One region of the Paraburkholderia sp. FT54 genome, then DNA from elsewhere that is predicted to be linked to it. Evidence: riboswitches for the same ligand, from Rfam matches in the RefSeq annotation. Region 1 holds a riboswitch; the other holds the start of a gene.
What was found. Region 1 has a riboswitch for thiamine pyrophosphate ahead of thiC (phosphomethylpyrimidine synthase ThiC). Riboswitches for the same ligand answer to the same signal wherever they lie in the genome.
Positions count from the first base shown of each region.

Region 2: it holds a riboswitch for thiamine pyrophosphate, as region 1 does, so the genes downstream of both, RI103_RS01570 (FAD-dependent oxidoreductase) here and thiC (phosphomethylpyrimidine synthase ThiC) in region 1, are expected to answer to the same signal.

Region 1 is NZ_CP134195.1:1,406,177-1,413,562, forward strand. It holds gene RI103_RS06695 (L-lactate permease) at 1-1,005, opposite strand, end outside; gene RI103_RS06700 (hypothetical protein) at 1,296-1,775, opposite strand; gene RI103_RS06705 (glycine zipper 2TM domain-containing protein) at 2,030-2,242, opposite strand; gene thiC (phosphomethylpyrimidine synthase ThiC) at 2,498-4,429, opposite strand; TPP riboswitch at 4,522-4,640, opposite strand; gene RI103_RS06715 (GreA/GreB family elongation factor) at 4,794-5,204, opposite strand; gene RI103_RS06720 (DUF1223 domain-containing protein) at 5,641-6,486, shown strand; gene RI103_RS06725 (cytochrome b/b6 domain-containing protein) at 6,517-7,155, shown strand; gene RI103_RS06730 (molybdopterin-dependent oxidoreductase) at 7,196-7,386, shown strand, end outside.
Region 2 is NZ_CP134195.1:327,876-335,261, forward strand. It holds gene RI103_RS01555 (hypothetical protein) at 1-400, opposite strand, end outside; gene RI103_RS01560 (SDR family NAD(P)-dependent oxidoreductase) at 702-1,502, opposite strand; gene RI103_RS01565 (ABC transporter ATP-binding protein/permease) at 1,508-3,259, opposite strand; TPP riboswitch at 3,638-3,761, shown strand; gene RI103_RS01570 (FAD-dependent oxidoreductase) at 3,985-5,115, shown strand; gene thiS (sulfur carrier protein ThiS) at 5,182-5,379, shown strand; gene RI103_RS01580 (thiazole synthase) at 5,437-6,252, shown strand; gene thiE (thiamine phosphate synthase) at 6,249-7,352, shown strand.

The DNA.
Region 1 (7,386 bases):
CGTGATGAACACGGCCTTGTCGAGTCCGGGCCACGGCACCTTGACGTCACCGACCAGGAAGATCTTCGCCACAGTCCAGACGATCACGACCACCGACACGATGATCCACGGATACCAGCCCTGGCCGCCGCCGATCTTGCCGCGCACTTCGCCGACACGGTCGATGTTGACCGCGAACTTCGGGTCCGCCGCGGGCTTCCAGACGCGCAGGAAGGCGATTGTCAGAACGAGCGAGACCATCGACGACAACACGTCGGTCAGGCTGTAGTTCACGTAGTTCGAGGCGACGAACTGCGTCAGCGCGAAGCTCGCGCCCGACACCAGCAGCACCGGCCACACCCGCAGCATGTTGCGAAAGCCCGCATAGACGCTGATCACATAGAAGGGCAGCAGGAAGGCGAAGAACGGCAACTGGCGGCCGACCATCCTGGCGAGCGAATCGGCGGGCAAATGAGTGACCGCGCCGAGCACGGTGATCGGCACGCCGAGCGCGCCGAAGGCCACCGGCGCGGTATTGAAGATGAGCGTGAAGGTGAGCGCTTCGAGCGTGGGAAAGCCGAGCAGGATCAGCAGCGAACTGGTGATGGCGACCGGCGTGCCGAAGCCCGAAATCCCTTCGAGCAGCGCGCCGAACGAAAAACCGATCACCACCAGCACGACGCGCCGGTCGTTTGGCAGGTTGTCGATCATCCACATCCGAAAGGCCGCGAAGCGGCCCGAGCGCTGTGAGATGTTGTAAAGCAGGATCGCCGTGAACACGATCCACATGACCGGCCAGCAGGCGAACACCGCGCCGGCGACCACCGAATCGACGGCGAGTCCCACCGGAAATTGCCAGACCAGAATCGCCACGATCAAGCCGACGATCAACCCCGCTAGCGACGCCTGCCATGCCGGCCGACGCGCCCAGCCAAGCAGCAGCAGCACGACGATGATCGGCAACGCCGCGACGAGAAACGACGGCAATAGCGAATTGCCGACCGGAGTGAGTAGTTGGTGAAACATCACGTCTCCTTCGTTGTTGTATGGACTCGACGCTGCACTACGCACTACGGAGCGCGTCGCTATGGCATGACGGATGGGCGTCGGCGGCGCGTGGGGACACGGCCGGTCGCTTATTTAAACAGGTACTGCAAGCATAGAGCCCCGTCGGGCTGCGTCAAGAAGGGAAACTACGGGCGCAGCAGATGGAGGCTGGCACCGCGCGTGGCGCGCCACGCAGGTACTGCACGGCCGAACCTGCCGTGCGGGCGCATCGTGCGAAGAACGACGAAGTCAAACAGTGTCGGCAGGCGTCAATGCCAATGCCCGTGGCCGCCTCCTCCACCGTGGCCACAACAGTAACCGCCGAAACCGAAGCCGATCGAGACCGACGGTCCATACCAGCCGGGATAGCCGTAATAGGCCGGATAGACCGGCGGTGGATAGTAAGCGGGATACGCGGGCGCCACATATACAGGCGGGGCGGCGACCGCGTAGGTCGGAGGCGAGCCTTGCTGCACCGTCTGTCCTTGTTGCTGCTGTTGCGCCGCGGATGGATCGTCTTGCCCGACCGGCACCGCCTGCTGTGTACCGGCTGCGGGCACCGTGGCGTAAACCGGGTAATAGCCGCCAGGATAGTAACCGTATGGGTAATAGCAACCGGACAGCGCAAGCACGCAGACCGCGCCACCGAGCGCGATACCTGTGTGCGAAAGACGCGGGAGAGATCTGGCAAAGCGCAGCGGCAACCGCTGGCCGATCGCGCACACCGTGTTGATGAGGCGGGACTTCATGACGCGCTCCTGGTTGAATCGAACGCCGCCATTGGGGCGTCACGGCACCAGCTTACGCCGCTGCGCTGCCAACAGGATTGCAAAACCGTAACGGCTTATTTCACCTCATTGCAAGCGGACTGCGTGACCTGGATGAACGCGCTATCGCGGGTCTCATGCGAGAGCAGCCTCGCGGGTCATTCGTTGGTCGGACAATGGCCGACCAACGCTCACGTCAAACACGAAAAACATGGCGCGATGATCCGCCATACGTCTTACTTGCCCACCTCATGCCCCACGACGCCGCCCACCGCCGCACCGCCGAGCGTCGACAGCGCATTGCCTCCGACGGCCGCGCCTGCCGCGCCACCCAAGCCCGCGCCGATTGCCGTATCGCGCCCCTGGCGGCTCATGCCTTCGCATGCGGAAAGGCTCACCACGACTGCCACGATGGCCGCGAACGTACCGATTTGACGTATCGATTTCATGATGTCGACTCCAGTAGTTATGGTTGGAAGTACTCCCGTCCTTGCATTTGATGGTATCGCCGCATCCCGTATCAGGATGTATGCGCTTGTCAGCGAACTGACGGCTTCGTAATCAAATGTTTCCCTCCACCCAGCATGCGGCGTGCCTGGATGCCATGAACGCAAAAGCCCGCCAGTGGCGGGCTTCGATGCTGCAATGTAGTGATCTGGCGGATCGGGTGGCGTCACCACGACGCTCGATCCGCAGGCCGAACCTTACTGCCGCTGATAAATCTCAGCGCCTTTCTTCATGAACTCGATCGACTTCACTTCCATGCCTTTCTTCAGCGCCTCGTCGTCGCTGACGCCTTGTTGCGCGGCGAACTCGCGCACGTCCTGGGTGATTTTCATCGAGCAGAAGTGCGGGCCGCACATCGAGCAGAAATGCGCGACCTTGGCCGAATCCTTCGGCAGCGTTTCGTCGTGGAATTCGCGCGCCTTGTCCGGATCGAGGCCGAGGTTGAACTGGTCTTCCCAACGGAACTCGAAGCGCGCCTTGGAGAGCGCGTTATCGCGCACCTGCGCGCCCGGATGGCCCTTCGCCAGATCGGCGGCGTGCGCGGCGAGCTTGTAGGTGATGATGCCGGTCTTGACGTCGTCCTTGTTCGGCAAGCCGAGGTGTTCCTTCGGCGTGACGTAGCAGAGCATGGCGGTGCCGAACCAGCCGATCATCGCCGCGCCAATGCCCGAGGTGATGTGGTCGTAGCCCGGAGCGATGTCGGTGGTGAGCGGCCCGAGCGTGTAGAACGGCGCTTCGTCACACCATTCCAGTTGCAGGTCCATGTTCTCCTTGATGAGCTGCATCGGCACGTGGCCCGGACCTTCGATCATGGTCTGCACGTCGTGCTTCCACGCGATCTGCGTGAGTTCGCCGAGCGTCTTCAGTTCGCCGAGCTGCGCTTCGTCGTTGGCGTCGTAGATCGAGCCGGGACGCAGGCCGTCGCCGAGCGAGAAGGCCACGTCATAGGCCTTCATGATTTCGCAGATGTCTTCGAAGTGCTCGTACAGAAAGCTTTCCTTGTGGTGCGCGAGACACCACTTCGCCATGATCGAGCCACCGCGCGAGACGATGCCCGTCATGCGTTTGGCGGTCAGCGGCACGTATTGCAGACGCACGCCTGCGTGAATCGTGAAGTAGTCGACGCCCTGCTCGGCCTGTTCGATCAGCGTGTCGCGGAAGATTTCCCACGTCAGGTCCTCGGCCTTGCCGTTGACCTTTTCGAGCGCCTGATAGATCGGCACCGTGCCGATCGGCACCGGCGAATTACGGATGATCCACTCGCGCGTTTCGTGGATGTGCTTGCCGGTGGAGAGATCCATCACCGTGTCGCCGCCCCAGCGGATCGCCCACGTCATCTTGTCGACTTCCTCGCCGATGGAGGACGTCACCGCCGAGTTGCCGATATTCGCATTCACCTTCACGAGGAAGTTGCGGCCGATGATCATCGGTTCGCTTTCCGGGTGATTGATGTTGTTCGGGATGATCGCCCGGCCGCGCGCCACTTCCTCGCGCACGAATTCCGGCGTGATCGCCGTGAGTCCGTTCGGACCGAACGCGCTCGCGCCGAACGCCTGGCCCGGATGCTGGCGGCCCATCATCGCCGCGAGCTTTTCGCCGTTCGGGCCGCTCGTCTTCAGGCTTTCCAGATACTCGGCGCGGCGCTGATTCTCGCGAATCGCGATGTATTCCATTTCCGGCGTGATGATGCCTTTGCGCGCGTAGTGCATCTGCGAGACGTTCTTGCCGGCGATCGCGCGGCGCGGCGTGCGATGCAGGCCCTTGAAGCGCAGATCGGCGGTGGCGGTGTCGGCGGCGCGTTCGCGGCTGAAGTCGCTCGACAGGCCCGTCAGCGCTTCGGTGTCGCCACGCTCTTCGATCCAGGCCTGGCGCAGTGCGGGCAGACCGGCGCGAATGTCGATCTTCGCGTCCGGATCGGAGTAAGGACCCGACGTGTCGTAGACATAGACCGGCGGGTTCTTTTCTCCGCCGAAGCTGTCGGGTGTGTCGGCCTGCGAGATTTCGCGCATCGGCACACGGATATCGGGACGCGAGCCGGTCACGTAGACCTTGCGGGAATTCGGCAGCGGCGCGACAGCGGCTTCATCGACGTGAGCGTCGGCGGAAAGGAACTTCGGATTGGCGTTCATCGTATCTCCAGTGCAAAGCTATGTGGGGCGGCTAAGCAGGAGACGAGACGGAAGTTGTCGGAATGCGCCGAGAGAATAAGACGGTGCTGCTGTGGCGAATTCCGTACGCTTCCCTGCGCTGGCATTATCCAGATCAGGTTCAAAGGGTATTTCTCACCCACGCAGCACGGACCTCCAACCTCCGTGCGACGCAGGACCCCCGCGTTAGCAGCGCACACGATACACCGGCCGCCCGCTGCTTGGCAACCCATCTCGAAAAGTCCGATGACGGAGATAACAGCGGGCCGCCACGTACTATTCTTCTGTTGAGAGGGCGGCAGAACGTGAAGCGGCGCAAAAGTTTTGTGTTGCGCGCGAGCGTTGCTTACAGCGTGAAATCGTCGGCGGCTTCGGGTTGAAACAGGATCTTTTCCAGCTTGAGCACTTTCTCCGTGCCGCTCGGCGGCGTGAAGCGGATGCGCTCGCCGCGTTTGGCGCCGAGCAGCGCGAGGCCGGCCGGCGAGAACACATTCAGGCGGCCGTGCGCGAAGTCCGCGTTGGGCGGATAGACCACGGTCCAGGTCATGTGCTCGCCGCTGGTTTCGTCGACCAGCGTGGCTTGTGAATTCATCGTGACGACGTTGGCCGGAATCTCGCGCGACTCGACGATCACGGCGCGTTCCAGCACGTCGTCGAGCATGTTCTGCAAACGCGCGTCGGCGCCGGGCGCGGCGGCGTGTTTCTCGAGACGGGTGACGTCGAGTTCGGTGAGGTAACAGGTTTTCGTCTTTTTCACGACGGGTACTCCAATTCGATCTGCATTTGAGGGAACAGCGTGCGGATGAGATCGGCCCGGAGCCCGACGACGCGGCTCAGGCAAATGGAGCGAGCAGCGTTAGATCGGGCGCCGGGCGGCGTGGAGCGGGAGCGTTCGGGACGGCTCGCCGGCGCGACGCGGCATGCGTTCCGCGCGCGCGCAGCCGGTTGCGCGACGGGGGCGCAAGCGGAAGAAGGCACGGGAAGTCGGAAAGCGCATCGAGGTAGCCGGCAGGTAACGAAAGAGAGTGAAGAGGGCGCCGCCATCAATCTGAATGGGCGCGATCGAAAGCTCAATGTTAGCACGGGGTCGCACGTCTCTCGACTTGTTCGGGTTTCAGGAAGAAAGTTGCAAACGGGCTGTCATAACTGGCCCCGCGCTTCGACAAACGTGCAGATCCTGATCGGAGCACGTCATGCAAACCGCCGGACCCCGCCGAGGCTATCGGCCCTTCACCCGCATCGTCGCGCTGGCTCTCGCGCTGACGACGCTCGCGGCCAGCGGCCTCGCGACCGCTGCCAGCGCCGTCTGCAGTGCGCACAGCCCGGCGCATCGCGTGGCGCTGGTCGAGCTGTACAGCAGCGAAGGCTGCAACAGCTGCCCGCCCGCCGATAACTGGCTGAGCCAATGGAAAAACAGCGGCGCGACGCAAAGCATCGTGCCGTTGGCCCTGCACGTGGACTATTGGAACAGCCTCGGCTGGACCGACCGCTTCTCGCAACATCGCTTCACCGAACGCCAGCAGGCGCTCACCGATCTCGGAGGCGGTCACACCATCTACACGCCGGAAATCTTTGTCTCGGGACGCGAACTGCGTAGCTGGTCGCAGCGCGACAGTTTTCAGAACCGCATCGGCAGGGTCGTCGCCGAACCGGCACAGGCGAACGTCGCGCTGGAGCTCAAAGCGCAGCAGACGCCGGGCGCGTTCAATGTCGCGGCGCAATTCACCAGCAAGGCGGCGGACACGGCAGACCAACTGGACGCCTACCTCGCCGTTTATGAAAACTCGCTGAGCTCGCAAGTCGGCGCCGGCGAAAACAGCGGCGTCACCCTGCATCACGAACGGGTCGTGCGGCAATGGATCGGCCCGGTGCCGCTCGTCGCGGGCAACGCGCAGATTCGCCGCGATATCCGCATCCAGGACGCCGCCGCGGATGCCAACGTCAACGCGCCCGCCGAGCGCTTCGGCGTGGTCGCCTTCGTCGAAAACGCGGCGACCGGCGATGTCCTGCAGGTGGCCGAACTGGCCGCGTGCCGTTGATCGCCGCGTCTTCGTTCACAGGAGATTCTCATGGCAACCCATCATGCACTTCGCGACAGCGCGCCGCCGGCTATGCCGAAGAGCGGTGCGATTCATCCACTGTGGGTGCGTCTCACGCATTGGCTCAACGCGCTCGCGGCCATCGTGATGATGCTCTCGGGCTGGCGCATCTACGACGCCTCGCCGATCTTCCCGGCGTTCCATTTTCCGCCTGCCATCACGCTCGGCGGCTGGCTCGGCGGTGCACTGCAATGGCATTTCGCGGCGATGTGGCTGCTGGTCTTCAACGGCCTGCTGTATCTCGCGTTGAATCTCGCGAGCGGACGCTTCGTGCGCAAGTTTCTGCCGGTGTCGCCGCGCGCCGTGCTGCACGATTTCATCGCCGCGTTAACCGGCAAGCTCTCGCACGCCGACTTGCGCGTCTACAACGCGGTGCAGAAATTCGCCTATCTGTTCGTGGTCTGCGATCTGATCGTGCTGGTGCTTTCGGGTCTCGCGATCTGGAAGTCGGTGCAGTTTCCGCTGCTGCGCGAACTGATGGGCGGCTACGACAACGCGCGCGTCGTCCACTTCTGCGCGATGTCGCTAATGGCCGCGTTCATCGCCGTGCATCTGGTGATGGTGGCGCTCGTGCCGCGCTCGCTGCTCGCGATGTTGCGCGGACACTGAGCCACTCAACCGTCCAGGCGAACGTTACGGATACCGAATCATGAACAAGCTTACTCGACAATCCACTCGATCCATTGGCCCGAAACTCGACCGCGAATCGATCCTGATCGACGCCCGCCGCGAACTCGCGATGCCGTCGCGGCGCCTGTTCGGCAAGCGGCTTCTGACGCTCGGCGGCCTGTCGCTGCTGACCGGCTGCTCGCTCACCGACGACGACTCGGTCAACCAGTT
Region 2 (7,386 bases), 1.1 Mb from region 1:
CGGTGGTGACGATGAAATGCTGGCGCGCCGGTGTGTTGACGTCGTGCACGACGTTCGGGAAGCAGGCAGCGATATCGGCGCCGAATTCCTCGAGCGGATCGTTGACGACGCCGTCGGCTTGCCAATGCGCGTGCCAGTGACAATCGTACGCGTGCGTGGTGGCGTGGCAGTCGTCGGCGGTCGAGATGCCCGGCAGTTGCGCTGCGGCCAGAGTCGGCAATTGCCGGAAATCAGCGGCGTCGACGATGTGTTTGAGCGCGGGGCAAACGTCGGCCGGCTCGTTGGCCAGGTTAGCCTGGGTCGCTTGTGCTGCATGCGCGGCGCTCGTGACGAGCAGCGCGGTGCCGAGAGCCAGCGCGAGGCGCTGGGTCAAAGGATGGGAGCGGCGATCGAATGACATGGGCGGAGTATCCAGTAGCGGTGAATGACGTGGGCAGGACGTTTTGCGGCCCGCACGGCTATCGTCGCCGCTGGGAGGCATTTCCAAAGCGCGGAACAGCTTGCCCGCTTCGCAAATGCTTTCGAACTGTTCTCGCGTGTTTCGGGATGTTGCGGTGTATTGCCTGGGACCACGAAGGGATGCGGCGCGGGCCGTTGCGATCTGGCGTGGCTGGGTGAAGCGGTGCGGCGTGAGCGAGTGTTGCGGCTGAACAACCGCGCCCGTGGCCGGTACGGCCGGTGTGGCGCGGTTCGCCAGTCACTCAACCAAGCGTGAGACCACCGTCTACATGAATCACCTGGCCGGTGATATGACGCGCTTCGTCGGAAAGCAGGAACGCGATAAGCGCGGCGACATCCGCGGGTTCGGCGACATGGCCGAGCGGCGTCGCTTCGGCGGCGCGAGTCCACACCTGTGCATTATCGACACTCGGCCCGCGATCTTTACGGGTATAGCCGGGCGCCACACAATTGACCGTCACGCCGTGCGGCGCAAGTTCGGTGGCCGCGGTTTTCGCCAGCGACTCGAGCGCCGCTTTCGCCGCAGCCGTCGCGGCAAACGGCGCGTCCGCGCGATAGCGGTGCGCGACGAACGAACTGAGCGCGACTACGCGGCCGCGCCTGGAGGTTTCCAGCGCGGGCGTCGCGCGTTTGACGAGCGCTGCGAACGCGGCTGGCATCGCGGCGAAGGCTGCGCCGAGCGCGTCGGGATCGAGCGCATTCAGCGTTTGGCGCTGCGCGTGCCCGGCGTTGGCGACGAGTTGATCGAGTGCACCGAAGCTCGCCAGCGTTTGATGGATCACATGTTCCGCGGCGCCGCGTTCGGCAAGATCGCCGAACACCGTTGCGCAGCGTGCGCCGTTTGCGCTGCAATCGACGGCGACTTGCGCGAGCCGTTCACGCGCTTCCTGATCGGCGCCGCGTGCGTGCAACATCAAGGCCGAGCGTGGCGCGGCGATGCGCCGGGCCAGCGCGGCGCCGATGCCGGAACCCGCGCCGGTGATCAGCACGACGCGCTCGAATCCGGCGCTGCCGGCGTCGTTCAGCGCGTCCACGTCGCTCATGCTGCTCATGCCGCGACCGCTTCGCCCGAGCGCTCCACCTCGAGCGTTTCGTCGTGGAACGCAGCCAGCGACTCGCGATGCGCGACGCTCACAATCGCGGCCTTCGGCAGTCGCTCAGTGAAGAGACGATAGAGACGTGCCTCGTTTTCCGCGTCGAGCGCGCTGGTCGCTTCGTCGAGGAACAGATAGTCCGGCTTGTGCAGCAGCACGCGCGCGGCGGCGAGGCGCTGTTGCTCGCCCGGCGAGAGAATGCGGGTCCAGTGTCCCGATTCCTGCAGACGGTCCGCGTATTCCGACAGATGGCAAACGACGAGCGCTTCGCGGCATTCGTCGTCCGTGTAGGTGTCGACGGGCGACGGGTAGGCGAGCGCCGCTTTGAGCGTGCCGATCGGCATATAGCTGACCTGCGGGATGAACATCATGCGCGCGTTGACCGGGGCGTCGATCGAGCCGTCGCCGAACGGCCACAAGCCGGCGAGGGCGCGCATCAGCGTGCTCTTGCCCGAACCCGACGGGCCGCGTACCAGCCAGCGCGAGCCCGGCGCAATCGCGACATCGCGAATGCGCGACAACGGGTTGCCGTTGGGCAGGGCGAGTTTGAGGCCGTCGGTGGAGAGCTTGTCCTCGTCGACGAAATGCAGATTGATGCCGCCATGCGCGGTAGCCGGCGAGACCGATTCCTTCAGACGCGGCGCGTGCACGACACGCTTGAATTCACGCAACCGGTTCACGGTGGCGCGCCATTCGACCAAGGTGCCGTAACTGTTGATGAACCACGAGAACGAATCGCTGACGGTGCCGAATGCGCTGGAGATCTGCATCAGCACGCCGAACGTGAAGGCGCCGGCGAAGTAACGCGGTGCGGCGACCACCAGCGGGAAGATGATCGCGATCTGGCCATAGAAGCTCAGCACGAAGGTGAGCCGCTTGGTGTACTTCATCACCTGCCACCAGTTGTCGCGGATGCGGCCGAACAGCGAGTGCGCATTCTTCTTCTCGGTGTCCATGCCGTTGTAGAAAGCGATCTGCTCGGCGTTTTCACGCAGGCGGATCAGGCCGAAACGGAAATCCGCCTCGACTTTCTGCGCCTGGTAGTTGATCGGCACGAGCGGATGGCCGACTTTCTGGATGATCAGCGAACCGACCACGGCGTAGAGCGCCGCGGCCCACACCATGTAGCCGGGAATCTCGATCGGCATGCCGCCGAGCGAGATGGTCAACGCGCCGGCGAGCGACCACAGGATCGTGATGAACGACACCAGCGTGACGACGGTGGACAGCAGGTCGAGCGTCAGCGAGAGGGTGCTGGTGGCGAATGATTGCAGGTCGTCGCTGATCCGCTGGTCGGGGTTGTCGGCGAGGCGGTCGCGTTCGATCCGGTAGAACGCGCTGTCCTTCAGCCACTCGTTCAGATAGCGCGTGGTCAGCCACTGGCGCCAGCGGAAGCCGAGCATCTGGCGCAGGTAACGGCCGTACACCGCGAGAATGATGAAGCCGAACGCGAGCCCCGAGAACACCATTAGCAGGTGGGGGAAGTCATGCACGTTCTTGGTTTGCAGTGCGTTGTAGAAGTCGGCGCTCCAGCGGTTCAGGCGCACGTTGATCCACACGACGAGCAGATTCATCACGATGATCGCGACGAGCAGGCCCCAGGCCGTGTTTCGTTCTTCGGAGACCCAATAGGGTTTGATCAGACTCCAGGCGGAGACTTTTTCGTCCGGCGGCAGCACGGGGCTGGCAGAGGTATTCGGTGTCATGAGCATCCTGAAGTAGTGCTGCCCCATTCGGGGCTGACCCATTGAGGCAGGCCCGTCGGCGGGCTGCCCTGCGGCGGGTTTGCGGTACATGCCCGGGCGTCGTGCTCGACCAACGCACGCCCGGGCGAGCGTCAGATTCTGGCGTGCAGCCCTTAAGCGAAAATTAATTTGCGCCGCGAGGCCCTGCGCCCGTGCCGTTGCGAACATGGCGCGACGGCGTGCCGCCCGCGCCGCGTTCGCGCGGCATCCTGTGCTGGCATTGTGCCAGAGCGCCGCCTTTGGCCGCATCCATAAAGCGAAAGATGGTGCCGGATCAAATCACGCGACGCGGCCAGCCGCTGGTTTGCGGGCGCCGCGCCTTTTATGGTCTAATGACCTTCGACGAAACAGGGGTGCTTCGCGCACAGGCGGCATGATTTTCATGGCGCAGCGGCGAGGCTGAGAGACACCCTTTGCACCCGATCCGGGTAATACCGGCGCGGGAAGTTTCCGGAAGCAGCCAGTCTTCCATTCCCCGCCGGGCGGCGTCCGTCATTGGAACGCGCATTGCCCGGCCGGCCTCACCCGCCGGTTTCGTCCTGGGTACGTGCGTTTTGTTGGCCGTACGGAAAGGACTCGATGACCGCCTATTCTTCAGATATGTGTCTTGCTCTTCGTCACGCCGCCGTCGTTGGCGCGCCGTGCTGCTTTAACTTTGCTTGCCATCCTGAAACGGAGTGTGCGCGATGACGCGTCCTGCACAACCCGATTTCGCCGTGCTCGGCGGTGGCCTGTGCGGGCGGCTTGTGGCGTGGGGTCTCGCTGGTCAGGGGCATCGCGTGGCGCTTTATGATCGTGGCGATGCGGCCGGTTCGCAATCCGCCGCGTGGGTCGCCGCAGCCATGCTGGCGCCGCTCGCGGAAGCCGCCAGCGCCGAGTTGCTGATCACGCGCCTCGGCGCGAGTTCGCTCGATACGTGGCCGCAAGTACTGGCCGAGTTGCCCGAGCCGGTGTTCTTTCAGCGCAATGGCACGCTGGTCGTCTGGCATCACGCCGACCGCACCGAAGCACCGCTGTTCGAGCGCCGGGTGCGCTCGAATGCACCGGCTGAGTTGCTGGACGGCGGTTTCGTCACGCTCGCGGGCGCGCAGCTAGGCGCCGCCGAGCCTGCTTTGGCGGGACGCTTCAATCAGGGTTGGCTGTTGCCGCGTGAAGGGCAACTGGATAACCGCCAGGTGCTCACCGCGCTGGCCGCGGGCCTCGCGCAACGCGGTGTCGAAACGCACTGGAACACTGCTATCGACGATCGCGCGCTGCCGCCCGCCCGCATCACGATCGACTGCCGCGGTCTCGGCGCGAAGCCCGTGCTGCCCACGTTGCGCGGCATTCGTGGCGAAGTCGCGCGCGTGCATGCGCCCGGTATCAAACTGACGCGGCCGGTGCGGCTGCTGCATCCGCGCTACCCGCTCTACATCGCGCCGAAGCAGGACGATCTCTACGTGATCGGCGCCACCGAAGTGGAAGGCGAGGACATGTCGCCGGTCAGCGTGCGCTCGGCGCTCGAACTGCTGAGCGCGGCCTTTTCCGTGCATCCCGGCTTCGGCGAGGCACGCATTCTCGAACTGAATTCGCAGTGCCGCCCAACTTTGCCGGACCACCGTCCGGCCTTGCTGTGGGACGGCGCGCAGACACTGCGCGTGAACGGCCTGTACCGGCACGGCTACATGATCGTGCCCGAAGTCGCCGACGAAGCCGTGCGCTTCGCCGCGGCGCTGCTCGACGGCCGCATCGGCGACGCCGATGCTTTCGCCGACTGGCAGCGCGATGCGCGCTGGAGCGAGCTCTTTCAACTGGATTCCGCGCGGGAGCCGGCATGAGCGTTGCGCGATCTATCGCTGCACGCCATACCGCTTTCGCCATCGACTGAAACGTATTCGAACACCATGGACATTCATATCAATCAGAAGCCGTTGTCGTTGCCCGAAGGCGCGACTGTCGCCGACGCGCTCACCGCGTTCGGCGCGCGTCCGCCGTTCGCGGTGGCGCTGAACGGCGACTTCGTGGCGCGCACCCAGCATGCGGCGCGCGCGCTGCGGGCGGGCGACAAGCTCGATGTCGTGCAACCCGTGGCCGGCGGCTGAGCGCCCGCCACGCATTGCCGCAACGCCGGATTGCCGGAGACAAACAGGACTATGCCAATGACTTCCCCCCAGACCGCCGACGCGCTCACGCTGTACGGCCAGACCTTCGCGAGCCGCGTGCTGCTCGGCACCTCGCGCTATCCGTCGCTGCAATCGCTGTCCGATTCCATCGACGCCGCGCGGCCCGGCATGGTGACCGTCGCGCTGCGCCGGCAGATGAACGAAGGCGGCGCGGAAACCGGTTTCTTCGACCTGCTCAAGCGCCACGGCGTGCCGCTCCTGCCGAACACGGCCGGCTGCCTGACCGTTGGCGAGGCGGTGACGACCGCGCACATGGCGCGCGAAATCTTCGACACCGAGTGGATCAAGCTCGAACTGATCGGCGACGACTACACGTTGCAGCCCGACCCGGTCGGCCTGATCGAAGCGGCCGCGCAACTCGTCAAGGACGGCTTCAAGGTGCTGCCGTATTGCACCGAAGACCTGGTGATCGGCCGCCGTCTGCTGGACGCCGGCTGTGAAGCGCTGATGCCGTGGGGCGCGCCGATCGGCACCGGCAAGGGCGTGATCAATCCGTACGGCCTGCGCGTGTTGCGCGAACGGCTGCCGGACGTGCCCCTGATCGTCGACGCCGGACTCGGCGTGCCGTCGCACGCGGCGCAGGTGATGGAATGGGGTTTCGACGGCGTGCTGCTGAACACGGCCGTTTCGCAGGCCACCCACCCCGATGCGATGGCGCGTGCCTTCGCGCTGGGTGTCGAAGCGGGCCGCCAGGCTTTTCTGGCGGGGCCGATGGCCGAGCGCGAAAGCGCGCACGCGAGCACGCCGGTGGTCGGCATGCCGTTCTGGCATCAAGACGGGAGCGCCGCATGACGCAGACGTTGACCTTGAAGGACCGCGACCTGTTCTGGCCGCCCGCCGATGAACTCACCGAAGCCGCCGAGCGCATCCGCGCCCGGTTGGGTGACTGGCCGCCGACGCATGCGCCATGGCGTATCTGCCTGACCGCGCCGGACGAACCGAACGGCGGCGACCTGATCGTGATCGCCGACGCGCAGCAGCATGGCGAGCAGGTGGCGCGCTGGCTGGTGCGGGGCGCCGGCGTGATCGAAGCCGCCGAGGACAAGGCCACGCTGCATCTGGGCGGCGAAAAATACCGCCTGGAAGGCCATCTGGCGGAAGACTGGATTGCCGCGCTGGCGGCGTTCCTCGACTGCGGTTTCGGCCCGCATGACGCGCTGGTGCTGGCTCTGGCCTGGCGCGACGGCGACGAAACCCGCGCCGACGACGCCTTTCCCGCGGACCTCGGCCATTTCCCGCGCCTCGCCGGCTTGCCCGATGCGCCCGCGCAGGCGTTCGCGCGCTGCCCGGACCGGCTGGGCCTCTATCCGGTGCTGCCGACGGCGGAATGGGTCGAGCGAGTGGTGGGCTTCGGCGTGAAGACGGTGCAGTTGCGCCGCAAATCGGCCGAACCCGCCGATGAACTGAAGCGCGAAATCGCCCGCTGCGTGGCTGCCGGCCGTGAGCACGACGCCCAGGTGTTCATCAACGACCACTGGCAAGCCGCGCTCGAAGCCGGCGCGTACGGCGTCCACCTCGGTCAGGAAGACGTGCATACGGCTGACCTCGCCGCGCTCGCGGCGGGAGGCGTCCGGCTCGGGCTGTCGACCCACGGTTTCTATGAGATTCTGAAAGCGCTGCATTTCCGGCCGAGCTACATTGCACTGGGCGCGGTGTTTCCGACCACCACCAAGGTCATGCCGACCGCGCCGCAAGGTCTCAGGCGGCTAGCCCGCTACGTGCGACTGCTCGACGGCGTCGTGCCGCTGGTGGCGATCGGCGGGATCGATCTGCAAGTGCTGCCCGACGTGCTGGCGACGGGCGTCGGTTGCGCGGCTGTGGTGCGGGCGGTGACGGAAGCGATGGATCCCGCTGCCGCCGTTTCTGCACTGCAACAAGCGTTTACGCAATAATCGTCACGTTTAGTCAAGGGACGGGGCAGCCTCA